Regions from separate parts of the Agrobacterium sp. H141 genome, predicted to be linked through region 1. Evidence: riboswitches for the same ligand, from Rfam matches in the RefSeq annotation. Region 1 holds a riboswitch; each other region holds the start of a gene.
The links. Region 1 has a riboswitch for cobalamin ahead of ACWPM9_RS09250 (hypothetical protein). Riboswitches for the same ligand answer to the same signal wherever they lie in the genome.

Region 1 (7,210 bases):
CCACGCCTCGCGCGACGAGGAGGAAAAGACCGCCTGCAGGACCACGGCACCCTGCTCGTCCAAAACGGTTGCCTTGCGCTCGGCGCCCGGCGCAGACACGGCAAACCCCGTGGCATTGATCACCACATCGGGTGTCACGGCGCCAAAGACCGAGCGGATGGTATCGGCGCAAACGGCATCCTTGAGGCTGGAGACGAACACCGGAAGCGCCCTGATACCCTCAACATCCAGCGCCTCCACCAAGGCAGCAACAGGCGCGGTGTCACCCGATTGGACAAGCGCGCGATAAAAGCAGATGGCAACGACGGGTGATGGAGCCAGATCGACATTATGGGTGGCAAGATCTGTCTCTCCACCGGCAGACATGGCGCGCTGCAAAGTGCACCATTCCTCAACACCGATCACGCCCCTGCGCGGATACCAGATACCAGCTTTCAACAAGGGGATGGCCGGTTCCGGCTTGTCGCCCTTGCCGATCAGCGCTGCGCAAAAGCGGATCAGGCTTTCGCTGTTATCCGCCCCGCCCTCGATCAGATAGGCCCACAGAGTTTGGAGTGCGTCAGCGTCTACCGTCGAGAAACTGTCCAGTCCCTGATCCGGCTTGTCATCGCCCGGAAGCACCGCGATTGCAGCACCTGTGCGGCGTGCGACAGCATGGAGCGCCTCCAGCGCATAATGAAAGTAACCGGCACCTCCCAACGCCCTGACGACGATCAGTTTTGCGTGGCGCGCAGTGCGCTCGATATAGGCGTCGACCGACATCGGATGCTTGAGGCTCGAAAGGCTTGCGACCCTCAGCGAAAACGCAGGGGCCACCATGCGGTAGGCAGCCGCGATGGCGGCAAGCTCGGTATCGGCGGCAGACAGGAACAACACATCGCCCGGCGTCTGTCCCAGATCGATGGCCTCGTCACTGTCGGCAATCGTGCCTTTCTGGGCGAGCAGAAGGTGCATTGCCTAACGACGGCTAAGCCGCCGCCCCTTCCACCGCTTCGACAACTGCGCCGAAATCCCAGTCATGCAGGCCGATGACCACGATCCGGGTTTCGCGCTTTTCGCCGGCTGCCCAGGGCCGGTCGAAATAGGTGTCGATGCGGGTGCCCACGGCCTGAATGACAAGCCGCATCGGCTTGCCCGGCACGTCGACGAACCCTTTGAGACGCAGAATGTCATGGTCGGAAATGATGTTCTTCAGCGTCTCCGCAAAGGCTGCCGGATCGGTAATCGATGGCAGTGTCAGCGCGAAGCTCTCGAATTCATCGTGGTCATGGTGATGAAGATGATCATGGTCGTCGCCACTCTCATGGGCCGCAGCATGCTCCAGCTCATGGTGAGACTTACGATTGTCGATGTCGCCTTCTGTAGCGGCACCAAGCCCCAGAAGCACCAGTGCCGGAACTTCGCCATGGCGGGCCTCGATCAATGACGGTTTGCGGGCAATGCGGCCGGCAACCTTTGACTTGACGTCGGCAAGCGCCTCGGCCTCCAGAAGATCGGCCTTGTTGAGTATGATCAGGTCAGCGCAAGTGAGCTGATCCTCGAACAGTTCCTCAATCGGGCTTTCGTGGTCAAGATTGTCATCGAGTGCACGAAGCGCGTCCACCTTGTCATGATCATCGGCAAAGCGCCCGGCAGCGACCGCTGCACTATCGACGACCGTGACCACCCCATCCACCGTCACCCGCGTCTTGATACCCGGCCAGTTAAACGCCGCGACCAGCGGCTGCGGCAAGGCAAGCCCCGATGTCTCGATCACGATGTGATCGGGGCGGTCTGGCCGGTCCAGGAGCTTTTCCATGGTCGGAATGAAGTCATCGGCGACCGTGCAGCATATGCAGCCATTGGTGAGCTCGATGATGTCGTCTTCGGTGCAATTATCGGCACCGCAGCCCTTCAGCACATCGCCATCGACACCCAGATCGCCGAATTCGTTGATAATGAGGGCGATCTTCTTGCCGCCGGCATTCATCAGCATGTTGCGGATAATCGTGGTTTTTCCCGATCCGAGAAAGCCGGTGATGACGGTTGCCGGAATTTTGGCCTGCAGCATGATTTAACCCTTCATTTTCAGCGGCAAACCGGCCGCTACGAAATACACTGTGTCCGCTTGTGCGGCGATCATCTGGTTGAGCCGCCCCGCATGGTCGCGAAATTCCCGCGCCATGCGATTATCCGGCACGATCCCAAGCCCAACTTCATTGGCAACGATCACGATCTCACCTGAGAGATGGCGAAGGCAGTCAGCCAGCCCGGCGCTCTGCCCCTCCACATCCTTGTCCGCCAGCATCAGATTGGACACCCAGAGCGTCAGACAATCGACCAGAACGGCATTCTGTGACGCGCTGGTCGAGGTCAGCGTCTCAACCAGCTCGAGTGGCGCCTCGTGGGTGATCCACCCCTCGCCCCGATCCGAACGATGGGCCGCGATGCGCGCCCGCATCTCGTCATCGAAGGCCTGTCCGGTTGCGATGTAATGTCGGTCCAGACCCGTATCTGTGGCAATGTTTTCGGCAAAACGCGACTTTCCGGAGCGCGCACCACCCAGAACAAATGTCACGTTTCTGGTTTTATCCGCTGCCACGTCAATTCACCTTGTCGGACAAGCCGAACAGGCCGCCGGGCTTGCCGATGATCACGGTACGATCCTTAGCGGTCGCCTTGCCGGAAATGGCAAAATCGGGATTGCTCTTGTCTTCCTCGGGCAGGAGCTTGTCCACATTGGGTAGCTCCACCTCCGTGTCGGCGGCAGAATTCAGGTCTTCGGCGTTGCGACCGATAAAGCGCGGCAGAATGGCAAAGAACAGCGCGGCCACGACCAGCAAGAGGACCGTCCAGCGTTTGAACAATGCAGAAGGCTTCATCGGGTTTGCATGTCGCATGCAATGCACGCGACCTCCCGGCAGCAACAACAGCGTAGACGCGACCGCAAGGGCGCTTCACCAAATGTCGCCACGACAACCTCCGTGCTGGCAACGGGGAGATACCCCAGTTTCGGGCGTCAGGCCCTGAAGGACGGCAGGTCTCCTGGCTCGCGGCTTCGGGCGCTGCGCAGTCACGCGCATTTGCCCACGGCTTTCCCTCACCTTCCCGAAAACTACCGTGATGCGAAAGGCGGACGATTCGTAGATAAGGAGGCGTCCAACCCCGGTTATTCGCACCACATTTTCAGTGGCTTTTCCGCCTGCAGGAAGACCACCTGCCGCCGCACCATGCGGTCGATCTCGACAGTCTTCAGCACAAACGGATGAGAACGCCTCGCCGCTCTACAGTCGCGGGGTCGGCTGCGATTGGGACGCCCTGTTTGGGTCCATCCGTCGCATTCCCTTTTGCTCTCCGCGTCATCCCAGGATGAAGCGGAAACCATCCAATTCTCCCGCATGATTATGCGTTCCGTCGAATGAAGTCAATCAAACCGGCGACCTCAGAAGACAGGGGACGACTTCGCTCACAGAGGAATGTTGTCGTGTTTCTTCCAGGGATTGGACAGGTCCTTGTTACGCAGCATCTTCAACCCGCGCGCAAGCCGTCGGCGGGTCGATTGCGGACGGATGATCTCGTCGATATAGCCACGCTCGGCGGCCGCGAACGGCGACAGGAAGCGGTCTTCATACATCTTGGTGTGCTGGGCAATCTTGTCTGGATCAGCGATATCCTTGCGGAAAATGATCTCGACCGCACCCTTGGCCCCCATTACCGCGATCTGCGCCGTTGGCCAGGCATAGTTGATGTCACCACGCAGATGCTTTGACGCCATCACATCGTAAGCGCCACCGAAGGCCTTGCGGGTAATCACAGTCAGCTTCGGCACGGTCGCCTCGGCATAGGCAAACAGCAGCTTGGCGCCATGCTTGATCAATCCGCCATATTCCTGCGCTGTGCCCGGCAGAAAGCCCGGCACATCGACAAAGGTGACAATCGGAATGTTGAAGCAATCGCAAAAGCGGACGAAGCGTGCAGCCTTGCGGCTGGCATCGGAATCAAGGACGCCGGCCAGCACCATTGGCTGGTTGGCGACAAAACCGACGGTCGACCCCTCGATGCGACCGAAACCACAGACGATATTCTTGGCGAAGCTTGCCTGGATCTCGAAGAAATCGCCTTCATCCGCGGTCTTCAGAATCAGTTCCTTGATGTCGTAGGGTTTGTTGGCATTGGCAGGCACCAGCGTGTCGAGAGACATATCGGTCTGGTCAACGGGCTGAAAGCACTCGATCTCGGGAACTGGCGCCGTATTCGACTGCGGCAGAAGCTCGATCAACCGGCGCACCTGCAGCAGCGCTTCCACGTCGTTTTCATAGGCGCCATCGGCGATCGATGATTTGGTCGTGTGGATAGAGGCCCCACCCAATTCTTCCGCAGTCACCGTCTCGTTGGTCACGGTCTTCACCACATCGGGGCCTGTCACGAACATGTAGGAGGTATCGCGCACCATGAAAATGAAATCGGTCATGGCCGGCGAATAGACGTCACCGCCGGCGCAGGGCCCCATGATCACCGAAATCTGCGGAATGACGCCCGAGGCCAGCACATTGCGCTGGAACACCTCTGCATAACCGCCAAGCGCTGCCACACCCTCCTGGATGCGCGCACCGCCGGCGTCATAGATCCCGATGATCGGCGCACGGTTTCTAAGCGCCATATCCTGGATCTTGCAGATCTTCTCGGCATGCGCTTCCGACAGCGAACCGCCGAACACGGTAAAGTCCTTGGCAAAGACAAAGACCGTTCTGCCGTTGACCGTGCCCCATCCGGTGACGACACCATCCCCCGAAATGCGCGTATTCTCCATGCCGAAATCCGAGCAACGGTGCTCGACGAACATGTCGAATTCCTCGAAGGAGCCCTCATCCAGAAAGATGTCGATGCGTTCGCGCGCAGTCAGCTTGCCGCGCTTGTGCTGGGCATCGATGCGCGTCTGTCCGCCGCCAAGCCGCGCTTTTTCGCGACGCTCTTCAAGTTCCCGGAGAATTTCCTTCATGGCAGCCCCTCATCCTCAACGAATGTGCGGGCTTACCATGACAACGCTGCGGATTGAAGCGCAACAGCCTTCGCTATTGGTATTAGGACCCGAAAGAGACAGCCTATGGTTTGCAGGCAGGGTCATTGGACGCGCATTTCGGTGCAGCTGTCTCCACCTTTGGAGCCGGCGACAAGCTGATGCTGGCATTGGCCCCGTCTTCCAGATTCGTCCCCGACCGCACAGTCGGCTTCACGACTTCGACGGAGACGTCAGGCTTTTGCACGAAGGCATCGAATGTGGCGTCAGGCGCGATGGTTTCTTCGGTCACATAATCTGTTTTCAGCCTGGTCGAGGTCCGAGGCTTCGGCTTGACCACACGCACAAGGCTCGGGGTCTGCAGGGCGAAAGAAAAACGTATGCGCGCGGCGATCTCGTCGGCGAGCGCCTGAATGGCGATGTCCGGATTATCGGTATTGCTGCGAACAAGGAAGCTTCCGGCGGCAACCGGATTGCCGGTCACGACATCCGCAGCGGTCACCTTGAAGCGTGCAAGCGCACGCCTGTCGCCGAGATAGCGGACCGCGCGGTAGCTTTCGATCTTCACCGTCAGCACAACCCGTTCGGTTGCCACCCGCCGCTCGGTAGCCTTGATCGCTGCCGAGACGCGCTGGTCCACTCCCGTAGTGAGCGCAAGCGGGACCTGCTCATTGGCGATCACGCTAACATCGCGCACATCATAAAAGAAAGGCCGACGGATCGGATCCGTCGGAAAAGCGACACAGCCCGCAAGCGTCAATGCAGCAAGAAGAGTGGCGACAATCGGCAGCAGTCGACGAAGCATAGCGGGTTCCCGGCGAAATGAAGTAACGCCGAAAGCATGCGCATTTATAGTTAGCAAACGGTTAAGTAGCAGCTCTTAACGTTTCGAACACAGCCGATGCTGCCCGCAATTCCTCAAAACGCTTTGCACGGCGCATTTCCGCCTCGGCATCAGAACCCCAATGCTCGATTGTCCAATCTTCTTCCAGATGGGCAAGACGCCAGACCTCGTCACGCTCCAGCGCACCTTCGGCGAACGCCAGCGCCAGAACGGCGGAACCGGTGAGCGTTGTGATCACGTGGATCGCAGACAGGGGCAGCGGTTGGTGATATTTTTTCAAGGCCTTCGAAAAGGCTGAAAGCGCTTCTGCCGGCTGTTGCTGATGAATGATGCCCTGCGCCAGAATAAAGCGCGCCCCAAGATTGGAGGACGCCCAGGCGAGGACCGGATCCCATTCCCGCGTCTGGCGCTCGACCAGAGCATCCGGTGAGTCGGCCCGATAGAACAGCATATCGGTGCCGGCAAACCGCTCGATTTCCTCGGCAACGGCCCCGATCTGGACGGCCACACCATCGAGCGCTGTGTTGACCAGACGCGTCACTGGCATCGAGGTGGGATTGATCACCTCGACCTGTGCGCGCCACTCATCTGCCACCATCTCTGCCAGTTCAGCATTCGGCATGGCCAGATCCGACTTGGCCGGTGTCTTCACCGTGCGGCCATCGAGCTGGATGAGAAAGCCGGAATCGCATGGTGCGACGGCCACCTCCTTGTAGAACCGCTTGGGCAGCGCCTTCTTCATCTGGATCTGCGCACGCCGCACCGGATCCTCATGACTGAGTTCAGGAATGAAGGGACCGAAGATATCGGAGAGTTCATCGCGCATGGGTTACCCCTTGTGAATATAGCTTAAGAGCATCGCCGGCTGGTCTACCACGGCGTCAGCACCCGCCTGCCAGAGCGCGTCCGTCGAGGCATAGCCCCAGGAAACGCCGATGGCAGTGGCATCGGCGGCCTTGGCCATCTGCATGTCATAGATGGCGTCGCCGATGACAATCGTGTCGGCTGGCGAAATACCCGCCTCATCGCAGCACTCGCTCACCATCGCCGGGTGCGGCTTCGATGGACAATCGTCCGCAGTGCGGCTGACGAAAAAATGGCGGCGCCAGTCATGCGTATCGAGAATGAGATCGAGACCGCGGCGGGACTTCCCCGTGACAGCACCGATAATGACGTCGTCGCGCTCACCGAGTTCGGCGATGACGTCCCGGATACCGTCGAACAATCGATCAATGGCACCGCTTTCGCTTCGGACATCCGCGTAAATCGACTTGTAGTGAGCCATCATCTCCACGCATTCGCCGTCAGCATGCGGACGACCGAGAAGCCGCGCAATGGCAATATCGAGCGTCAGACCGATGATCGACTTG
Region 2 (7,210 bases), 120 kb from region 1:
GCCGGTGGGCAGGAAGGCATTGGAAAAGCCGGTGAGCGCCTCGAATTCGACATTGGCGGTCATCCCGCCGAATTCCGGCGAGAACATTGTCCCGGACTGGTTGGCGCGGATGACCGGCATTGGATCAGGCGTCAGCCGCACCGAGGTAATCCGCGTCGGATCCCAAAGCGACTCGCTCATGATCATGATGACGTCGGGCTTCTCCGAGGACGTCGAAACTGCCGCAGGAGAGACTGGCGTGGAGGGGATCTGGTCGATTGCCGTGGCATCATAGCCTTGGGGCGGCGCGACATTGGCCATCGGGATATTGAAGGCAAAGGCGAACAGGAAGCCGTTCTGCCTGTAGTTGGCCTTCTGGTCCCACATCATGGGAATGATGTTGAGTTGGTCCCGCAGCGGCGAATATTTGGCATAGTCGAGCAGTGGCACAAAGCCGGCGATCAGGGGAATGGCCACGGCCAGACGGGCCAGTTTTCCCTTGGTGGAAATCGGATTGAAGTTGCGTCGTGCGAAAACCCACAGATAGACGATCGAGGCGACAGCGAGCACGGTTGCCACGCCATAGCCGAACGCGGCCAGTGGACGATCCGCCACCATGGCCGGCATCAGTTCGAAAATCTGGCGGCCGAACAGCATGTCGCTCGGATAGAGCGGATCTGACAGAAACATTTGTTTCTGGCTCGATATGAAGGCTGGCAGGATGGCCAGCGGCATCAGGATCAGCGCGGCCTGATGGGCGCGACCGAGCAGCGCATCAAGAGCAATATAGAATACGAACAAGAGGCCGATTGCGGCAAGGCCCGGTCTGTCTGGTGAAAACAGATAGGTTCCCACGTCATCGAGCGTGCCGCGCGCGATCCATTCCATCAGGAAGACGGTGGTGAAGGACAATGCCAGCGAATTCAACAGACATAGGCTGCTGGCGAAAAAACCGGCGTGACTGTGCGTTGGTATCGCTGATTTCAGCGCTGGCTGTTTTACGAGTACGGGGGCGTTATCGGTGGCAAACTCGGCCAACGCAGTCTCCAGGTTCAGTCGGAATGAAAAATATGAGCGGTGTCATACAAGTGTCATATAACTGTCATGAACGCTAGATGAACGGAGGCTATGGGACGCCCGTTGGAGTAAATTATTTTGCGCTGCGTTACAGGCTTTGCGGTCCGGGCAGTCCTTCGTCGTTGCGAAGCGACAGGACACGCGCTAGAGGATTGGCATGGCTGAGCAAAAGACTGTTACCGACACACTTCGTATCGCAATCGCGCAGGGCAATCCGACCGTTGGCGATGTCGCCGGAAACCTTGCCAAGGCGCGGGCTGCGCGGGTTGAGGCCAAGGCCAATGGCGCTGACCTCGTGGTATTGCCCGAGCTTTTCATCTCGGGCTATCCGCCAGAGGATCTGGTGCTGAAGCCTTCATTCCTGGCGGCCTGTCAGTCAGCCGTCGATGAACTGGCTGCCGATACAGCCGATGGCGGCCCGGGCGTGATCATCGGTTTTCCCCGTCAGGGTGAGACAGGCCGGCACAATTCCGTGGCGCTGATCGATGGCGGCAAGATCCTGGCATTGCGCGACAAGGTCGATCTGCCCAATTACGGCGAATTCGACGAGAAGCGGGTTTTCGAGGAAGGCTCGATTTCAGGTCCCTTCAATTTCCGCGGTGTTCGGCTCGGTATCCCGATCTGTGAGGAAATCTGGAACGATCTGGGTATCTGCGAGACGCTGGCGGAAGCCGGCGCCGAGATCCTGATCGTGCCGAATGGCTCGCCTTATTATCGCGGCAAGCTCGATGTGCGTCATCAGGTGGTGTTGCGACAGGTAATCGAGAGCGGACTGCCGCTTCTGTTCGTCAATCAGCTTTGCGGCCAGGACGAACTGGTCTTCGATGGCGCAAGCTTTGCCTTCAACTCAGACAAGACGCTGGCATTCCAGATGAGCCAGTTCGAGGAGACCTTCTATGTCTCGACATGGCGTCGCGAGGAGGACGGCTGGTGCTGTGACAAAGGCCCGATGTCACAGATTCCAGAAGCGGAAGAAGCGGATTACCGTGCCTGCATGCTGGGTTTCCGTGACTATGTGAACAAGAATGGTTTCCGCAGCGTCGTGCTGGGACTGTCCGGTGGCATCGACTCGGCCATTTGCGCGGCCATTGCGGTCGATGCACTGGGTGAGGAGCGCGTGCGCACGGTCATGCTGCCCTATCATTATACCTCCGAGGATTCGCTTAAAGATGCGGCCGATTGCGCCAAGGCTCTTGGCTGCCATTACGACATCGTGCCGATTGCGGAACCTGTAGAAGGCTTCCTGACCGCACTTGGCGAAATGTTCGAGGGCACGGAAAGTGGCGTGACGGAGGAAAACCTGCAAAGCCGCACGCGTGGCACGATCCTGATGGCGATCTCCAACAAGTTCGGTTCGATGGTCGTGACCACCGGCAACAAGTCGGAAATGTCGGTCGGTTATGCGACGCTTTACGGCGACATGAATGGTGGCTTCAATCCCATCAAGGACCTCTACAAGATGCAGGTCTATGCCATTTCTGCCTGGCGCAACGCGCATGTGCCGCCGGGAGCGCTTGGGCCGTCTGGGGAGGTTATCCCAGCCAATATCCTGACCAAGGCACCTTCTGCGGAACTGCGTCCCGATCAGACGGACCAGGATTCCCTGCCACCTTATCCGGTTCTGGATGACATTCTGGAATGCCTGGTGGAAAAGGAGATGTCGGTTGAAGACATCATTGCGCGGGGGCACGAGGTCGCGACGGTCCACCGCATCGAGCACCTGCTTTATCTGGCGGAATACAAGCGTCGTCAGTCGGCGCCGGGCGTGAAGATCACCAAGAAGAATTTCGGCCGTGATCGGCGCTATCCGATTACGAACCGGTTCCGGGATCGTGCATGAGCGATCGTACCGAGGGTCCGGGCGTTCGGACCGCGATGCCTGAATTCTCGCAGGCTGAACGAGACTATATCTTTTCCGTCTCGGCGAGCGAAGAGGGGCGCAGCTCGCTCTTCGGTGTGGTGTCGGCCTTTGCCTATTATGCGCCGGCAATCGCCATCGGTGCCTATGGCTTATGGGACGGCGACTTCAAGGTGCTCGGCATCGGTTTCCTGACATTGGTCGCCAGTCTCGTATGGGGCTTTGCGGGCGAGTGGGGTCGCCGCAACGCGTTGCAGACGGGCGTGGCGATTGTCGTCAAGCTGCGGCGTGCGCTGGAACAGCCAACCAGTTTGTAGGCGAATTTGTTATTGGGGAGGGATTATGCGCAGTTCGGTTGAGATCTACGACATGGAGACGCGCGAGTGCGAGGTGGTCTGGCAGACAGACGATCTTGTCGAAGCGCCGAACTGGTCCCGCGACGGCGAATTCCTGATCGTCAATGGAAATGGGCTGCTCTACGCGCTGCCGCTCGGCGATGATGACGCCGAGCCCGAGTTGATCGATACCGGTCTCGCGGTCCGGCTCAATAACGACCATGGACTGTCACCCGACGGCGCATCCATTGCCTTTTCGGATGAGACGCTGTTTGGCAAGTCCTGCATCTATATTCTTGGTGATGGAGATGAGGAGCCGCGTCAGATCACTGCCAATATGCCATCCTATTGGCATGGCTGGTCACCGGACGGACGGGAACTCGCCTATTGCGGTGCGCGCGATGGTGCCTTCGACATCTATACGATTTCGGTCCGTGGTGGCAGCGAACGGCGACTGACTTTCGGTGAAGGCCATAATGACGGCCCGGACTATTCGCCGGATGGCGGCTGGATCTATTTCAATTCCAGCCGTACCGGTCCGATGCAGATCTGGCGTATGCGATGCGATGGATCCGGACTGGAACAGCTGACATCGGACGGACACGGCGATTGGTTCCCGCATCCTTCGCCCAATGGCGAGAAGGTTCTCTTTCTATCCTACGATCCGGATGTCTCCGGCCATCCTCGCGACAAGACTGTACGGCTTCGATTGATGGATGCAGATGGCGGCAATGTCGAGACGCTGTTCGAGTTCTTTGGCGGGCAGGGCAGCATCAACGTGCCCAACTGGTCTCCCGACGGAACAGCATTCGCCTTTGTCCGCTATTTCCCCGAATAGATAGGCCGGTGTCGTTGCCGGCGCTTTGCGTTTGCCGTGCTTCGCGCTAAACCAACGTTGTCTGGTGCCCGCGCGAGCGGGAGAATCGGGAAGCCGGTGGAAATCCGGCGCGTGCCCAACGCTGTGAGGCTGATGCACGATCGGGAGTTTCCTGGAAACTCAGGCCACTGGTCTTGCGACCGGGAAGGCGATCGGAGCAGATGATGCCGAGCCAGAAGACCGGCCGGACACGATAGGCTTTGCCTGTGCGGACAGCAGGCGGTCGCAGCATTGTTGGGGATTTGACGATGCACGACGAACCACACGATCATTTCGTGCGGGCAGGGGCTTTTTGCGTTGAAGAACGCAACGCCGTCTACCGCGCCATCCATACCCGCCGTGATGTGCGGGATCAGTTTCTATCCGATCCATTGCCCGATGCATTGATCACTCGACTGCTGGAGGCGGCCCATGCCGCACCGTCCGTCGGGTTCATGCAGCCGTGGAATTTCCTGGTCGTGCGCGATGCTCGGATGCGGGAGGCGGTCTGGCATGCCTTCAGCCGTGCCAATGATGAAGCGGCAGAGATGTTCTCTGGAAGCCAGCGTGACAGCTATATGCAGTTGAAGCTCGAAGGCATCCGCAAGGCGCCGGTGGGAATCTGCATTACTTGCGATCCAACGCGCGGCGGTCCGGTTGTGCTCGGTCGCACGCATAATCCACGCATGGACAGCTATTCCACCGTTTGCGCCGTGCAGAACCTGTGGCTTGCAGCGCGTGCGGAAGGAGTGGGCGTCGGGTGGGTCAGTATCTTTCGCGATGCGGATTTGCGCGCGATCTTCGGCATTCCGGAGCATGTCGAGATCATCGGCTGGTTCTGCCTTGGCTATGTCGACAAGCTCTATGATCAGCCGGAACTGGCGCTCAAGGGCTGGCGGCAGCGCTTGCCGCTTGAGGATCTGGTGTTCGAAGAGCGATGGCCCGATGGAGACGGCTGAGCGAATTCGCCTATTGTACGGGTTGCGCGCCTGACAGTGCCGGGTGCTTCAGGTCGATGCTGCTTGTTTCCTTGGGAAGGAAAGCCGGGCCGACCTGCCTTACGGTGCTGGTGCTCGGATCATAGGGGCGCTCCATCGGATCGATGGTGATTTTCTCAGGTGCGATTTTGTCAGGCATGGTCTTGATCGGGGTAATGGCGGAATAAGCCGCAGCGGTGCTCTGCTGACGGTTGGCGTAGCTCAGCGCCTTTTGATGGAAGGCTGTCAGGTTGCAGCCGCAGGCCTTGTCGTCACCGGTCTTGCGGTGGAGATAGGCAAAGGCGCTCGGAAGGTCGCGATAGGGCCGCCCGGTGGACGCTGAGACCATATCCGCGCTCTCCTGGCTCAGCAGGGAGTGATAGTAGAGCTCAGTCTGGGTGCCGGGGCACATATTATCGCAAAGTCCGGCATCGCGTCCGAACATGGCCGGTGTCGCGTTGGACGATATCGGAAAAAAGGCACCGTCGCAGGTGCGCACGCACATGGTTCTAAGTGTTCCGCCCTGACCCTGCAGGCTGGCACGCCACCCGTCGATTGCGTAAGAGTTGCGCATGGCGTCGTCCGGTATCCGCAACGTTCCTGCCGGCGACGAGGCCTGCTCGTCCGCCAAAGGCTGTTCTATCTCATGTCCGGGGAGCGCGTTGCAGCCGTTCTCATCCAAGGCCTTCAGCAGGCGGGCACGCAGGGAGTTGGGAATGGCGCGTCCCTCCTTCAGGCTGTCGCGCTTTTCCTCCAGAATCTGTCGGTTCTGCTGCATGCGTTCCAGTGAGGACGTCAACGTATCGCAAGAGGAATTGCCGTTTGGGCCGAAGGTGACAATGCTGGAGTTGTCGCAACGCAGGCGGCGAATATCCTGCTTTGTCTTGCGGATTTCGAATTTCTGCCGGGCAATTGCGCTGGAATAGCTTCGGATCTCGGCATTGTCGGCGCTTACTGTCTGGGGTGCCGATACCAGTCGATCCCGCAGCCTGTCACAGACCACTGTCGCGTTGGCGGCAGCAGGCAGCGCCACCAATGTGGCAATCATCAACAGCAGGGTGTCACGACCTACAATCACGTGGCTTTCCCGTTTGGCCCTATGCGTCATGCATTGTTGCAGACATCATAAGACTTTGCCGTGTTCTCGCCAACCGCCCAGCGTATTTTACGTTAACGACGGTTGGTCAGAGCGTGAAGGACGGTCCTCAGTCCGGCTGAGAGGCTTCGACCACGGCAAGTGCTGCCATATTGACCACGCCGCGCGATGTGACTGATGGCGACAGGATGTGGGCCGGCATTGCAGCACCCAGCAGGATTGGGCCGACATGCAGGCCTTCCATCATCGTCTTCATCAGGCCGAGCGCGATATTGGCGGCATCCAGGTTCGGGAAAACCAGCAGATTGGCCTCGTCGGTCAGTGAACTGTTTGGCATGACGCGGCTGCGCAGAAGCTCGGAGATCGCCGAGTCGCCATGCATTTCACCGTCTGCTTCCAGTTCGGGTGCGACGTTGCGGATAATGCCCAGGGCTGCGCGCATCTTGCGGGCACTTTCGGAATCGCGCGAGCCGAAGTTGGAATGCGAGAGAAGCGCGGCGCGCGGCGTGATGCCGAAGCGACGGATTTCGTTGGCGGCCATCACCGTCATCTCCGCCACTTCCTCCGCACTCGGATTGTATGTGACATAGGTGTCCGTGAAGAAGGTCGCGCCGCGTGAGGAGATCAGCAGGCTGAGGCCGGAGAAATCGATAATGCCGGGCTTCTTGCCGATGATCTGACGCACATCGCGCAGATGGCGATCGTAGCGACCTTCTACGCCGCAGATCATCGCATCTGCTTCGCCACGCTTGACCGACAATGCGCCAATGACCGTCGAATTGGTACGCACGATTGTGCGGGCTGCCTCAGGCGTGACACCCTGACGGCCGACCAGTGCGAAATAATCGTCGACATATTCGCGGAAACGCGGATCGCCTTCCGGGTTGACGACCGGGAAATCGACATCCGGGCGGATGCGCAGACCGAAACGCTTGAGGCGCGTTTCGATGATCTGCGGACGCCCGATCAGGATCGGTTGAGCTGTGTTTTCTTCCAGCAGAACCTGTGCGGCGCGCAGCACGCGTTCGTCTT
Region 3 (7,210 bases), 1.2 Mb from region 1:
GGGCGTTACCCTTGGCCGGATCGGTGGCGACGAATTTGCCGTCATTGTTCCCGATGACTGCACCGACGAGACGATCCGTCGGGAATGCGATGCCTTGATTGCGCGATTGTCCGAGCCCTTCATGATCGATCTGCACAGATTGACCGTCGGCGCGTCTGCAGGCTTTTGCCGCTTCCCGGGCGAAGGCCTTTCGGGCGCGGAACTCTATGAGCGTGCCGATTACACGCTCTACAAGGCGAAGGCAGGCTCCAGAGGCCGGACCGTCGTCTTCGATGTCTGCGAGCAGCGCGAAATGACCGAGCGGGTGGCGCTGGAACGTGCCTTGCAAGAACATGATCTGCATGACGAACTGTATATCGTGTTTCAGCCGCAATATTCGGTGCGCGATGCCGCGGTCACCGGCTATGAGGCCCTTGCCCGCTGGAATTGTGCGGGACTGGGCGCGATCCGGCCCGACAAGTTTATCGAGATTGCCGAGCGGTCGGGCCGTATGCCGATGATCACGACCGTCTTGTTTCAAAAGACGATGCAGACACTGGCCAACCTTCGCGACGACATTACCCTGTCTTTCAACCTGTCGGCCCATGATCTGGTTTGTCGCTCGATCGCGGGTAAGCTCCTGTCGGTGATCGAGCGTGCGGGCGTGGCGCCGCATAGGGTGGAATTTGAAATCACCGAGACGGCGGTCATGATGGACCTTCCATTGATCCGCAGTATTCTTGAAGACCTGCGGGCAGCCGGCTGCCGGATTGCACTGGACGATTTCGGCTCGGGCTATTCCAGCTTTCGCCATATCGAAACCCTGCCGCTCGACAAGATCAAGATCGACCAGAGCTTCGTGCGCACGCTCAAAACCAGCAACACTTCGCGCGAGATCGTTGCCGGTCTCTTGAGCCTGTGTCAGCGGCTGAACCTGCGCAGTGTCATCGAAGGCGTTGAAACCTCAGCCGAACTGGAAATACTCCTGCCGCTCAATCCCGATCTCATTCAGGGCTATTACTTCGGCGCACCTGTCAGTGCAGCGGACGTTCTGGCAATCAGCGGACGACGCAAGGCCAGAATGATCGCCCAGGTCAGCTGATGTTCTAAACAACAACGGGTCAGCCTGCCTTGCCGTTTCTGCGCATCAGCACGATGAAGAACACGCCGCCGGCAAGCCCGGTAATGATGCCGAGCGGCATATCCTGCGGTGGAATGATCACGCGTGCGACGATATCGGCGGCCACCAGGAAAATGGCCCCGACGAGCGCCGAAAGCGGCAGCACCCGGCGATAATCGCCTCCGACCACCATGCGCACCAGATGCGGCACCATCAGCCCGACAAAGGAGATGATGCCGGAAAAGGCAACGGCTGCGCCGGTCAGAAGCGCGCAGACGATAAACACCGTCATGCGAAAGCGACCGGCAGAGACGCCAAGGGTGGTCGCACTCTCGTCGCCCAGCGTCATCGCGTTGAAATTGCGTGCGTTATAAACCAGATAGCCGCCGCAGATGAAAAGGGCGGCCAGCGGATAGGAAAGCTGGTTCCATTGGGCAAGCCCCAGCCCGCCCAGCATCCAGAAGACCACGGTATGCGTGGCGCGCGGGTCGCCCAGAAAAATTGCCAGACTGCCAAGCGAGGTCAGCACGAAGGAGATGGCGACGCCCGAGAGAATGAGCCGGCTCGCATCGCTCGCATGGGCAAAGCGCGCAACCGCCACCACCAGCAGCGTGCTGCCGAGTGCGCCCAAAAAGGCAAACAGCGGCACGGTGATGAGGCCCAGGAACATGCCGGTATGCAGCAGCACGATGATCGCGCCAAGCGCGGCCCCCGACGAGATGCCGAGCAGATGCGGATCGGCCAGTGTGTTGCGGGTCACGGCCTGAAGGGCGGCCCCCACCAGCGCCAGACTTGCCCCGATGGACGCGCCCAGCAGCGCCCGCGGTAGGCGCACCTGCCAGACGATATTGTCGCGACCGGCACTCCAGTCGGCCTCCAGGCCGGACATGCCCAGATGGCTGAGGGTGATCTTCCACACATGGGCAAGCGGAATGGCGGTCGCGCCAAAGCTCACGCCAGCCGCAATGGTCGCGACCAGCGCCAGGATCAGCGCCACCACCAGCCACGGCATCAGATGCACGATGGCGTGGCGCGGGCCGTCGATGAAATGCCGGTGGCTCATCAGCGAACCGGCGGGTTGAAGGCAGCAGCCAGCGTCTTGATGGCCTCGATATTGCGCGGGCCGGGCGTTGCCTCGGCATAGGGCAGCACCACGAAGCGATTGTTCTTCACCGCTGGAATATCCTGGAAGGCCGGATTGTCACGCATGAAGGCGATCTTCTGTTCGGCGCTCACTTCGCCGTAATCGACAACCACCACCACATCCGGATTGCGCTCGATCACGCCTTCCCAGCCAACCGTGGTCCAGCTGGTTTCCACATCGTCCATGATATTGGTGCCGCCGGCAGCCTCGATCAGCGCGGTCGGCATGGCATAGCGCCCGGCGGTAAAGGGCTTTTCCTCGCCGGAATCGTAGACGAAGACCTTGAGCGGCCCCTTGCGCTCCGGCAGATCCGCCATCGCCTCGGCGAGCTGCTGCTTGTAGCCGGCGACCAGTGTCTCGGCGCGTTCCGCCACGCCGAAGATGCGGCCAAGATTGAGAATGTCGCCATACATGTCGTCCATCGACGACTTCGACTTCTTCATGATGTGGATGCAGCTTTCGGTCAGCTCATAGACCTTGATGCCGAAGGGCGTCAGCGTGTCGGGCGTGACCTCGCCGCCCACCTTCATGCCGTAGTTCCAGCCGGCAAACAGGAAATCGGCGTCGGCACCCAGCAACACTTCCTTGGTCGGATAAGTGGGCGTCAGTTCCGGCAGGGCTGCGATGTCGGCGGTCAGCGTCTCGTCCAGCGTCTTCCAGCCGGTCACACCGGTATAGCCGGCCATATTGCCGGTCAGACCGAGCGCCAGCATCATTTCCGTGAGGTTGACGTCGTGGGAGACGGCCCGTTTCGGTGCCGCATCGAAGGTCACCTCGCGGTCGCAACTTTTGACCGTGACCGGAAAACCGGATGCGGCAGCCGTTGTGGCCGAAAGGGCGAGTGCGGACAGAAGCAATGGGGCGAGACGCATGATTATTTCCCTGAAATGGATGGCTGAAGATGGAATGAAAAACGCGGCCGCCCGGTGACCGGGTGACTGTCGATCACGGTTTCCACGGCAAAGGTGTCGCGGATCGCATCGGGCGTGAGCACATGGCCGGCGGCACCGAAATCGACCTGGCGGCCCCTGGCCAGCACCAGCACATGATCGGCATGGGCAGAGGCCAGCGACAGATCGTGCAGCGACACGATCACCGTGGTTGGCAGATGCGACAACAGCGCCAGGACTTCGAGCTGATGGCGGATATCCAGGTGGTTGGTGGGCTCGTCGAGAATCAGCAGGTCGGGCTTTTGCGCAAGCGCACGCGCAATCATCGCCCGTTGCTTTTCGCCACCGGACAGCGAGGCGAAATTGCGCGATGCCACATGGTCGATCTTCATCAGGGACAGCGCGTCCCCGATTGCGGCATAGACCGCGTTCCGGCTCATGCCTGATAGATGGGGCGACAGCCCAAGTTCGACGATTTCGGCGACCGTCAGCCCGAAATCGGTGGCAGGTTCCTGCAAAACCGTCGCAATCCGTCGTGCGACCTCGCGCGGCTGCATGTCCCACACATCGGCGCCATCCAGCAGGATACGGCCGCAAGAGGGGCGGTGATAGCGGTAAAGGCAGCGCAGCAGGCTGGACTTGCCGGCGCCATTGGGCCCGACAATGGCCAGCATCCGGCCGGCCTCGACGGCAAAATCGATCTCGCAAACAAGGGAAGGCCCGCGATGCGGTCCCCAGCTCAAGCCTTCGACGGCAAGCCGGGCCGGACTAGAGCCGATCAAAGACGACGGCAGTTCCATCGCAAGCCTCCACGCAAGAAGCGGGGGAGCGGGAAGAGCCTATGCGGCTGTCAACAGCAATGTGAACGTCGAACGCCATCAATCTTTCCCCTTGGCTCACCCCGGCCAGGTTTCTTCAGACATGTCGAGGGCAGGTCTCCTGACTTGCGGGTCACAGCGCCCCCGGACCTTCCCGGCCTTTCGGCCAGTGGCATTCCCGGGTGAACTCACCGCTCACAGTTGCGGGGACAGTCACGGATTTGCGCCCTTTTGGGTACGTCTCACCGTGTTCCCTTTTAATCCCCTCCAGCGCATGCCTTCGGAGAACCTTCAACGGGGATGGGTGTAATTATATTACGTCGGGACGTCAATGGGGAATTTGCGGTCGAGCGGCAACGCAAACATTGGCGGTCATATTAAGAGTTCTGTTGTCAACGGTATGCGGAGCGGAGCAGTCTGAATTAGGTCCTTATAAGCGAGTTGATCAACCTAGAAATGCTGCGCGGGAAGGACTAGCTTTATTCGCATGGTAGACAGCAGAACGCCTGAGCAACGGCGCCACATCATGAGATCCGTGAAAACGAAGGACACGGGTCCCGAGCTGTCATTGCGCAGAGCTTTATTCGCGGCAGGTTATCGCTATAGACTTCACCGCAAAGATCTTCCAGGAACTCCCGACATTGTGTTTCCGGGAAGAAAGAAAGTGCTTTTTGTGCATGGATGCTTTTGGCATGGTCACGGCTGTGCAAAAGGTCGTGCGCCAAAATCACGGCTTGAATATTGGGGGCCGAAGCTTGAAGCTAACCGCGCACGAGATGCACGAAATATCGAAAGATTAAAACACATGGGATGGGACGTGTGCACAGTCTGGCAGTGCGAATTGGCTGATGCCGTTGCAGTCGTGCATCGACTGAGGGCATTTATCGAAACAACCGAAAATTCGTTCCACAATCCGGATTTGCCTCGGTAGGGTCTTTTTATGACGAATCGAAATTCAGCCACGGCGGGGAACTCGCGCCCCGTTGCTATAGATTTATTTGCCGGCGCAGGAGGGATGAGCCTTGGTTTTGAGCAGGCTGGCTTCGATGTCGCGGCCGCGGTTGAAGTGGACCCAATTCACTGTGCCGTTCACAAGTTCAATTTTCCGGATACAGTGGTAATCCCGCAATCTGTGTCGTCGCTTTCAGGAAAAAGAATTAGAGATTTGGCAGGCTTGGGAGACCGGGATGTTGACTGTGTTTTTGGAGGCCCCCCTTGCCAAGGGTTTTCATTGATGGGTCAAAGAGTACTCGACGACCCTAGAAATAGCCTCGTGATGGACTTTGTCCGTTTGGTTTCCGAACTGAACGCAAAAACGTTCGTATTCGAGAATGTAAAAGGTCTCACCGTCGGTAAACAACGCGCATTTCTTGATGAGTTAGTGGAGGCATTCGCCGCCAAAGGCTATCAAGTTCGGCTTCCTTGGCGCGTTCTCGACGCGGCCAACTACGGCGTTCCTCAGCATCGGGAGAGGCTAATCTTGTTCGGTTCTAGGATCGGTCACAAGGTGCCCGATTATCCTTTAGCTGTTTCCAATCCTGCAAGCGGCAAGCGATACATACCGGGATTACGATTAGGGCCTTCATGTGAACAGGCGATCGGCGATGTGCCTGATGCTGAGAATTTTGATGTGCTAACGCTAACAGATGCAGTTCCAAGCTATTCATTCAAGGAGCCATCTGACTACGCAGCCGAAATGCGGTGCCTAACAAATGATTCCTGGCATTATTCTTATGTACGTAAATGGAATCCGTCGCTTCTGACGTCGAGCGCACGAACCGTCCATACGGATATCTCCAAACGTCGATTTTCGGAGACCGAACCGGGCACTGTGGAGCCCATTAGTCGATTCTTCAAACTTTCGCCGGTTGGAATATCGAATACCCTGAGGGCCGGCACAGATGGTGCGCGGGGCGCGTTTACAAGTCCGCGCCCCATTCACTACAAGTTCGCCCGGTGCGTAACGGTACGTGAAATGGCACGTCTTCACGGATTTCCGGATTGGTTTCGACTTCACGCAACGAAGTGGCATGGCGCAAGGCAAATCGGAAATTCTGTTCCGCCGCCCCTTGCCAGGCATGTCGCTTCGAGCGTCGTTTCCGCTCTTGGAGTTGTGCCGGTCCGCCCTTCTAAGGTGTTGACGTTAGGCGATGAGCAACTCCTCTATATGGAACTTTCAAGTGCAGCTAAGTACTTTGGCGTCGAGAAGCCTAACTCGAAGCGAAATATGAAAAGCGGTGCAAAGAAACGGAAGCAATCGGAAATTGAAGCTGCGCACGCCCATCTGAGGGTCACAAATGCCAAATGATAAGCGATCTGCAGGTGAACATAACGATGGCGTAGACGCTAAAAACTCGAAGAAAAACGAAAGCGTTTACCGAGAAATCATACAAGAAATTTTCTTTCGCAATTATCGAGCCGGTATGCTGGAATTCGAGTTTGATCGGGAGGAAATTGCTGAAACTGCGGACCGTCTCGGTGTTGCGCGACCAAAGAACCTTGGTGACGTGATTTATAGCTATCGCTATCGCAAGCTGCTCCCTCCTCGTATCCTAGAGACCGAGCCCCTGGGATCGTATTGGCTAATACTTGGGGCTGGTGACGCAAAATACAGATTTCGACTCAGTCGGCTACGTCACATAGAGCCTACACCGGGGCTTCTTGTCAGGAAGATTCCAGATGCGACACCTGAAATTATTGGGCAATATGCTCTCACGGACGAGCAGGCACTTTTAGCGAAAGTTAGATACAATCGGTTGATTGATATCTTTCTCGGGATAACATCTTACAGTCTACAAAATCACTTGAGAACAAAAATACAAAATTACGGACAAATTGAAATCGATGAGCTTTACGTTGGGCTGGATAGCAATGGATCTCAGTATATAATTCCTGTTCAAGCAAAGGGAGGGTCCGACAAACTCGGTGTTATCCAAACAATCCAGGATGTGACCTTTTGCCAGACGCAGGTGCGGTATGAGCGATGCATTCCACGGGCAGTGTCTGCCCAATTTATGGGGGACAATGTAATCGGTATGTTCGAGCTTACTTTTGACGGCGACGAAGTATCGCTTGTCAATGAGCGGCACTACAAGCTGGTTCCCGCCCAGGATATCGGTGCACGCGACCTCGATGTCTATAGGCGGGGATAATTAGCCTACGCCCAATATTTCACCTCTGGGACTCAGCTGGCTAGCCCTCAAACGGTCCCATCCACAATTACCAGCGGTCGCCCTTGCGTGCAGGCTTCTATCCGGGC
Region 4 (7,210 bases), 280 kb from region 1:
GATGCGGGCTCTTGGGGCTCGATGTCGTAACCTGCCACCTCGCGGCGCAGACCGTCGGTCGTTTCAGCCAGACCGTTGGCGACAGAATGGGTCTTTTCCGCCATCACGGCTGTCTCGTCGATGGATTTGCCGATGCGGTCGATCGCGTCCATCAGGTCATTGCATTGCGCGCTCTGGCGCTTGGCGGTCTCGGCAATTTCCGCCACCGACCGCATGCCGCGCTCGGCGCGTTCGGACACGCCATCGAGCGTGGTCGATGCCTTCGAGATGGCCTTTACCGATTCCTGCACAGTCTCCATTGATGAGTTGAGCAGTTTTCCGGCCTCGTCGGCAAGCGAGCCGACCTGGCTTGCAAGACCGCGCACCTCTGTGGCGATCACCCCGAAGGATTGCCCCGCCTTGCCGGCGGAGGAGGCCTCGATTGCGGCATTGATGGCCAGGATATTGGTCTGGAAGGCAATCTCGTTGATGTGATCGATGATCTTGAGCGCCTCGGCGGCCGTGACCTCCATGCGGTTGACGGCATCGACGGCAACGGCTGCCGCATCCTGACTGCTGCGCGAGGCAGCAACCGCCTCGCCGACCGCGGTGGTGGCACCCTGGGTTGCCGTCGAAATGCTGTTGGAATCGGCCTGAAAGCCACCCAGGCTTTGGCGCAGGGACGCCATCTGCTGATGCTGTTGGTTCGCCGAGACCGCAAGCTGGCGCGAGCCGGTTGCCTGTTGTTCGGCGGCGCCGGACAGATCGTCGACCGAAGAGCCGATCGAGCGGATCAGGCCCGACAGTGTATCGAGCAGTCCATTGACGCCATCGCCGATGGATTTCAGCGTCCCCATCTGAGCACCGAGATCGACGCGGTTGTTGAGGCGTTTGTCCTGAACGGCGGCGATCACCTCGGCAATCTTGGCGATGATTTCCTGTTCGGATTCCTGGCGCCTGGCATCGGCATTGCGGCGGACCGTATCGGCATCGCGGTTCTGGTCGTCGAGGAAGCGGCGGCGGATATTGTCCTGCTCCAGACGCGCCATCAGCCGGTTGAACAGGTCTGCCAGTTCTCCGGCCTCGTCTCCGCGGTCGACTTCCAGGCGGGCCGAGAGGTCCGCGTCGCCGACCGCAAGTTCCATCAGCAGCTCCTGCAGCCGCCCGGTGCCCAGCGTTTCGCCATGTTCTGCCGTATTGAGGCCCGCCAGTTCCTGCTCGGCCGTGACGCGCAGAGGCATGACGGACGACAACAGCTTGAGCACGATCCAGACGCCGCCGAATGCCCAGACGAAGGCGGCGCCGGCGCCCAGCATCTGCACCCCGATCTGCGCAAACCGCGATCCGGCGGCCAGATGCTGCTCCGGTGCCAGAAGGGCAAGGGCAATGGTGCCGAAGACGCCGGCGAAACCGTGCACGGGAATGGCGCCGACCGGATCGTCGATCTTGAGTTTCAGCAAAAGCCACACACCCGATACCGCAACCATGCCACCCACCAGGCCGACGAGCAGCGCACCTTGGGTGGTCAGAACCATGCAGCCGGCCGTCACTGCGACCAGGCCGCCCAGGACGCCGTTGATCAGGCCTTCGGGACGCCATATCCCTTCCTTCATGCGCGACAGGAATGTGCCGGAAAGACCACCGAAGACACCGGCTGCCAGCGTGTTGAGAATGATATGCCCCACGGGGGCATCCATCGTTAGGGCCGATCCGCCGTTAAAGCCGAACCAGCCGATGAACAGGATGAGCGTTCCGGCGCTTGCCAGAACCGTGTTGTGGCTGGCAATGCGGCCGACCGTGCCGTCTTCGAGAAAGCGCCCGATGCGCGGCCCCATGATGACGACAGCTGCCAGACCCGACCAGGCGCCTATGGAATGGACGACGGTAGAGCCGGCAAAATCGATGAAGCCGAGATCCGCCAACCAGGCCGTATTGCCTGGAAACAGAAGCTTGCCCCAGGCCCAATGACCGAAAATGGGATAGACGAGGGCGGCAATGACCGCGACCAAGACGAGATAGGCGGAGAAAGTCAGCCGCTCCGCCACCGCACCGGAGACGATGGTGGCAGCCGTGCCGCAGAACATGGCCTGGAAGATCAAGAAGGAAAGTGCCGCCTCGCTGTCGCCGGAAAACAGCATGAGGTTGCCATCCATGCCGATGAAGCCGAAGAGATCCGCGCCGAACATGAACATGTAGCCAATGATGCCGAACAGGGCGACGGAGACGACCAGATCGACCAGGTTCTTCTGAGCCACGTTGATGGAGTTCTTGGAGCGAACCAGGCCGCCTTCCAGAAACAGAAAGCCGATCTGCATCATGAACACCAGAGCAGAGGCGACCAGAACCCATGTCTTGTCGATCAAGGCAATCGGATCGGCGTCAGCGGCATAAAGAGGTGGAGCAAAGGCAAGAAATAAGAATGTATTCGTCAGTAGAAGTGCGTGTTTGCGCATGATTGTTTCCCGCAAGGTTATGGGCACAATCCTTGTTCGGTTATACTTAACGAAGTGTTGCTTTGTCGCTTTGCACGTCGAGTAAATGCCCGCGATTGCAGGACTTTATGGCTGAGACCGGACGTATCCATGTGCTGATTTCAAGCCGACGCATAAAAAATATGCGTTTGCTTTATTCTAAGGCAGGGCAAGTGACTGTCGTCGCAATACTTCAGTCCTCTGTACATGTCGCCGGAATGGCCCCGATTCCGACTGGTAGCGGGCACAGAGCGTCGTGACATTGAAGCCAGTCTCGGCAATGGTCTGGCCGAGTTTCAAGACGGGGAGATGATGGATGGAAACCTTGACCGGCGGGTGCCTGTGCGGTGCGCTGCGTATTGTCGCTTCAGGCCGGCCCGACAGGGTTGGGCTTTGCCATTGCATGGATTGCCGAAAACACCATGGTGCGCTGTTTCATGCCTCGGCTATTTTCCCGCAAGACGCGGTGAAAGTGGACGGAGAAACGCGCGCTTATCAGGGACGGCATTTTTGCCCGCGCTGTGGATCGTCCGTCTTTTCATGCAGCGGCGATGAGATCGAGGTCAATCTCGGATCGCTCGATCAGCCCAATCAACAGGTCCCGACCTACGAGCTCTGGACGGTGAGGCGCGAAAACTGGTTGCCGCCATTTCCGCTGCAAAGGCGCTACGACCGCGATCGGGAGAGTGATGAGCGCTCCGAAGAATAGATCGCGGTCGTGAAATCGCAGGGTTTAAGCTTCGATCTCGACGGGTGTCAGCGGACGTGAGCAGCAGGCGAGGATATAGCCTTCCTCGATCTCTTCTTCGAGAATGCCGCCATTATGCTGCATGTCGACTTCGCCCTTGAGCTTCATCACCTTGCAGGTGCCGCAAAGCCCGGATTCGCAGGCAGCGGCAATTCGCACACCAGAGGCACGCGCGGCCTGAAGCAGGGTGTGGCCCGGCTCGCACAGACCGTCCTTGCCCGACATTGCGAATGTGACCTTGGTCGGCTTTTCGCCGTCCGCATAATCGGGCACCACGATCGGGGCAGGGGCAGCGGCCGGGAGGAAGGCTTCTTCATGATAGTGGTCCATGTCGAAGCCCGCACTTTGAAGTGCGTCCTTGACCGTCGCCATGAAGGGCGCAGGACCGCAACAGAAGACCTTGCGGTCGAGGAAGTCGGGCACCAGAAGCGAGATCTTGGCCCGGTCCACCCAACCCTTCAGGCCCGACCACAGCTGCGTGCGCTCCAGCTGCTCGACGATAAAGCCGAGCGTGAAATGCGGCATGTAGCGCGCCTTGTACTCCAGCTCCCAGCGGAAGATGATATCGTTGGGCGAGCGGGCGCAGTGGACGAAGGCGATGTCGCTGTCGGGTTCGCGGTCCGAGAGATCGCGGGTCATCGACATCATCGGTGTAATGCCGGAGCCGGCCGAGATGAACAGATATTTGTCGCCGGGATGACGGACATAGGAAAAGTCGCCAACCGGCCCATAGGCCTTGAGTTTCATGCCCGGTTGCAGATGTTCCATCATCCAGCGTGTGCCGATGGAATCCTTCTGCGCCTTGGCCGTCACCTGAATGGTGTAGGGACGCGACGGCGTGGACGAGATCGTATAGGTGCGCATGACCGGTTCCGGCCCGACCGGCAGTTCCAGCGTGAGGAACTGACCCGGCTGGTATCGGAACCAGTGGCCCGGATGGTCAGACTTGAAGGTGAAGGTCATCACATCCGGTGTTTCCGGCGTCCAGGCGACACATTCGAGCATATGCTCCTTGTCGCTCCAGGGCCGCATTTCATCGACATGCCTGTATGTTTTGTCTTTTGCCATTTTATGCCACGACCGAGAGTGGAGCCTTGTCGCCCTGCAGGCGGTTGACCATGAAATTGGCGTACCATTCGACAAACTGCATCACGCCGCCTTCATGTTCGACGGAGTAGGGGCCGGGCTCATAGGCCGGCGAGCGGATGCCGAAGGCGTTTTCTTCAACGATGGAGCGGTCCTGGTCGTTGGTCATGTTCCACACATGGGTCAGCTTTTCGACGTCATAGTCGACGCCTTCCACCGCGTCCTTGTGAACGAGCCATGTCGTCGTGACCGCCGTCTCTTCTGCCGACAGCGGCAGCACGCGGAAGGAAATCGCATGGTCGCCGAGAATGTGGTTCCACGTGGTTGGATAGTGGAACAGCAGCATGGTGCCGATATTGGAGATGTTGACGTCGCCTGACAGCGGCTTCTTCACCGCCGGCTTGCCGTCCATGGTGTAGCTCTCCGCACCGGGGATCAGCGGCATGCGGGCAACGCGGAACTGGCCTGTCGGATCCATCAGGAACTCGCTCGGCAGCCCACCGGCTTCGCAACGGGCCCAATGCTCGGCAATGACCGGATCGTCGCCGGCGCCTTGCACGCCGGTCGCAGTCGGCGCTTCCGGATAGGTTCGGCAAAGTTCGGGATGGTTGCCGGCGCAGTGATAGCACTCGCGATTGTTTTCCCAGACGAGCTTCCAGTTGCCTTTTTCGATAATGGTCGAGCGGGCAGCAACCTTGGCTTCGGCCAGACGGTGCGGTGCCATATAGGGTTCGATACTGGCGCGCATCGGCGCAAAATCGGCAGGTTCCTGCGCAAGACAGACGAAGATATAGCCGGCTACACTCTCGCAGGCGACGGGCTTCAGGCCAAACTCTGCCTTGTCGAAGGTTTCACCCATCTGCCGGGCAAAGACCAGCGAGCCGTCGAGGTCGTAGGTCCAGTTGTGGTAGGGGCAAACCATCTTGGCTGCCGCGCCGCGCTCGGACGTGCAAACGCGATGCCCGCGATGGCGACACGTGTTGTGGAAAGCGCGAATGACGCCATCCTTGCCGCGCACGATGACCACGGGATAGTCGCCGATCTGCACGGTGAAATAATTGCCGGCGCGCGGAACCTCGCAGTCATGGCCGATAAACAGCCAGTCACGGTACCAGATGGTCTCCATGTCCAGCTTGAAAATGTCCTCATCGATATAAAAGGGCTGCTCCAGGGAGAAGCCTTCGCGGCGGTTCTTAAGTTGCCGCAAAACTGTCGTCTGCAAATCCATTTGCGCCCTCATTGATGTTCATTGGCGGACGCAGAAAAGCAATGCGGCCTCTTGGGTTTGCCGCATGTGCCCGGACCGCCCGCCGCGGCCGAAACTGACATGTCTACAAGGCTGGTTTCCGGGCTCCGGAGCTGTCCGTCATGGACCATCCGACTCCTTCCCAGGCTTGTCTGCCCAGTGGCCTCCCGTCGGATTTTTCGCTCCGCCACCGTTGCGGGGGCAGCGCCGGATTTAGACCGGCTTCCCAATTCTCCGCTCCGCTTCCCTGCGGCCCGGCACCTTGGATTGAGATCATACTAGCGGCTATGCGGGGGTGCGATGCGATGGAAAGCGACATCGAGAATGCGCAATTTGAATAGTCGCTGAAAACTGTGTCCGCCCCTTGGCCGCCGTCTGCTCACGACACGGCGGCGCTTCGAACTATTTCGCTAATGTGCAAGGCGCGATGGATCCTATCGCCAAGTTGTGCGTTCACCCCAACAAGGGGTGAGTAGTGCAGACCCTGAAAACGGTCAAAACAAAGTGGTTTCGTTCAATCACGCGGCGGGTGGTTGGGCACAGTTTTGCGTTTTGGGCCGTCCCAACTCGAAGAGGAAAGTCATGAACAATCCAAATTATTATTACCCATTGGGAATTTGGGTGCTTGCTGTCGGCGCTGCCCTCGGCCTTGCCGTCGCACTTTATAATTTTGTTGTCCCGCTCACGGGCGTCAACGGCTCGATCGGAGCGGGTCTGGTGGTGTTTTCCACGGCCATCATGTTGCTGGCGGCGTTGTTTTTCCCGATTTTCGGCCATGGCGCGCTGAGAAACATCGTACGCGCATTAATAGTACTCGACATCGTCTGCACGGCAGCTGCCGGTTATTTTCTGCATGAATGGTTGCTGATTGGCGCCATGGTTGTGGCCCTGATCGGTGCGATCTGGGAGATCGCCCAGCCTTCGCCTGCCGCAACGACATTTCAAGGAGCAGCATGATGAAGCGGATGAATATCGTTTTTGCAAGCGGCCTCATCCTGGCCGCATTGGGCACCGCCGCCTATGCTCAGGATACCGCCCAGCCCGAAGCGCCGGCCGCTCCGTCAGCCGGCACCACGGTTGAACAGGACAGCACTGCGCCAAGCGCGCCTTCGACATCCGACAGCGCCGATACGGCAGCGCCGTCTACGTCCCCCGCGCTTACGGACGCAACGCCCAAGCCGGACCGCTATCCGGGCGTCGCCGATCCGACATTCAACACCACGCCGCGTCAGCGCACGAATATTCCGATGATGCCGAAAACGGCGACATGGGACAGTTTTCACGGTCAGCTGAATGCGCAGAAATATTCTCCGCTGACCGAGATTACGACCGATAATGTCAAGGACCTGAAAAAGGTGTGGGACATGCATACCGGCGACGTGTCTGACGGCAGCGGCGGCACGCCGGCGACGGTGTGGTCGGCAACGCCCGTCTTTGCCAATGACACGCTGTATATCGGTACGCCCTTTTACCGCATTCTGGCGCTCGATCCCGCAACCGGGAAAGAGAAATGGCACTTCGATACCGATTCCACGCTGGAGGCCCTGACGCAGCCGGCGCTCAAGAATCGCGGCGTTTCCTATTGGGAATCGAAAAATCCGGTCGCCGGCGAGCCGTGCCAGAAGATCGTCTATATCGGCACCATGGATGCCCAGCTCTTTGCGGTCGATGCCGATAGCG

Region 2: it holds a riboswitch for cobalamin, as region 1 does, so the genes downstream of both, bluB (5,6-dimethylbenzimidazole synthase) here and ACWPM9_RS09250 (hypothetical protein) in region 1, are expected to answer to the same signal.
Region 3: it holds a riboswitch for cobalamin, as region 1 does, so the genes downstream of both, ACWPM9_RS15005 (ABC transporter ATP-binding protein) here and ACWPM9_RS09250 (hypothetical protein) in region 1, are expected to answer to the same signal.
Region 4: it holds a riboswitch for cobalamin, as region 1 does, so the genes downstream of both, ACWPM9_RS10445 (aromatic ring-hydroxylating oxygenase subunit alpha) here and ACWPM9_RS09250 (hypothetical protein) in region 1, are expected to answer to the same signal.

What each region holds. Positions count from the first base shown of each region.
Region 1 is NZ_CM169893.1:2,011,185-2,018,394, reverse strand. Features, by position in the region: gene cobN (cobaltochelatase subunit CobN) at 1-954, opposite strand, end outside; gene cobW (cobalamin biosynthesis protein CobW) at 968-2,050, opposite strand; gene cobU (bifunctional adenosylcobinamide kinase/adenosylcobinamide-phosphate guanylyltransferase) at 2,054-2,557, opposite strand; gene ACWPM9_RS09250 (hypothetical protein) at 2,583-2,861, opposite strand; cobalamin riboswitch at 3,011-3,366, opposite strand; gene ACWPM9_RS09245 (acyl-CoA carboxylase subunit beta) at 3,446-4,978, opposite strand; gene ACWPM9_RS09240 (hypothetical protein) at 5,082-5,801, opposite strand; gene ACWPM9_RS09235 (ATP12 family chaperone protein) at 5,863-6,666, opposite strand; gene ACWPM9_RS09230 (HAD-IA family hydrolase) at 6,670-7,210, opposite strand, start outside.
Region 2 is NZ_CM169893.1:1,889,960-1,897,169, forward strand. Features, by position in the region: gene ACWPM9_RS08645 (LTA synthase family protein) at 1-1,017, opposite strand, end outside; gene ACWPM9_RS08650 (NAD+ synthase) at 1,214-2,896, shown strand; gene ACWPM9_RS08655 (hypothetical protein) at 2,893-3,231, shown strand; gene ACWPM9_RS08660 (TolB family protein) at 3,257-4,087, shown strand; cobalamin riboswitch at 4,133-4,329, shown strand; gene bluB (5,6-dimethylbenzimidazole synthase) at 4,375-5,064, shown strand; gene ACWPM9_RS08670 (DUF2865 domain-containing protein) at 5,075-6,160, opposite strand; gene ACWPM9_RS08675 (NADP-dependent malic enzyme) at 6,288-7,210, opposite strand, start outside.
Region 3 is NZ_CM169893.1:3,203,598-3,210,807, reverse strand. Features, by position in the region: gene ACWPM9_RS15020 (putative bifunctional diguanylate cyclase/phosphodiesterase) at 1-1,081, shown strand, start outside; gene ACWPM9_RS15015 (FecCD family ABC transporter permease) at 1,101-2,162, opposite strand; gene ACWPM9_RS15010 (ABC transporter substrate-binding protein) at 2,162-3,115, opposite strand; gene ACWPM9_RS15005 (ABC transporter ATP-binding protein) at 3,118-3,933, opposite strand; cobalamin riboswitch at 4,046-4,259, opposite strand; gene ACWPM9_RS15000 (very short patch repair endonuclease) at 4,439-4,882, shown strand; gene ACWPM9_RS14995 (DNA cytosine methyltransferase) at 4,892-6,259, shown strand; gene ACWPM9_RS14990 (endonuclease) at 6,249-7,103, shown strand; gene ACWPM9_RS14985 (ABC transporter ATP-binding protein) at 7,151-7,210, opposite strand, start outside.
Region 4 is NZ_CM169893.1:2,286,225-2,293,434, reverse strand. Features, by position in the region: gene amt (ammonium transporter) at 1-2,432, opposite strand, end outside; gene ACWPM9_RS10455 (GFA family protein) at 2,767-3,159, shown strand; gene ACWPM9_RS10450 (FAD-binding oxidoreductase) at 3,184-4,266, opposite strand; gene ACWPM9_RS10445 (aromatic ring-hydroxylating oxygenase subunit alpha) at 4,268-5,512, opposite strand; cobalamin riboswitch at 5,605-5,810, opposite strand; gene ACWPM9_RS10440 (hypothetical protein) at 5,999-6,487, shown strand; gene ACWPM9_RS10435 (outer membrane protein assembly factor BamB family protein) at 6,484-7,210, shown strand, end outside.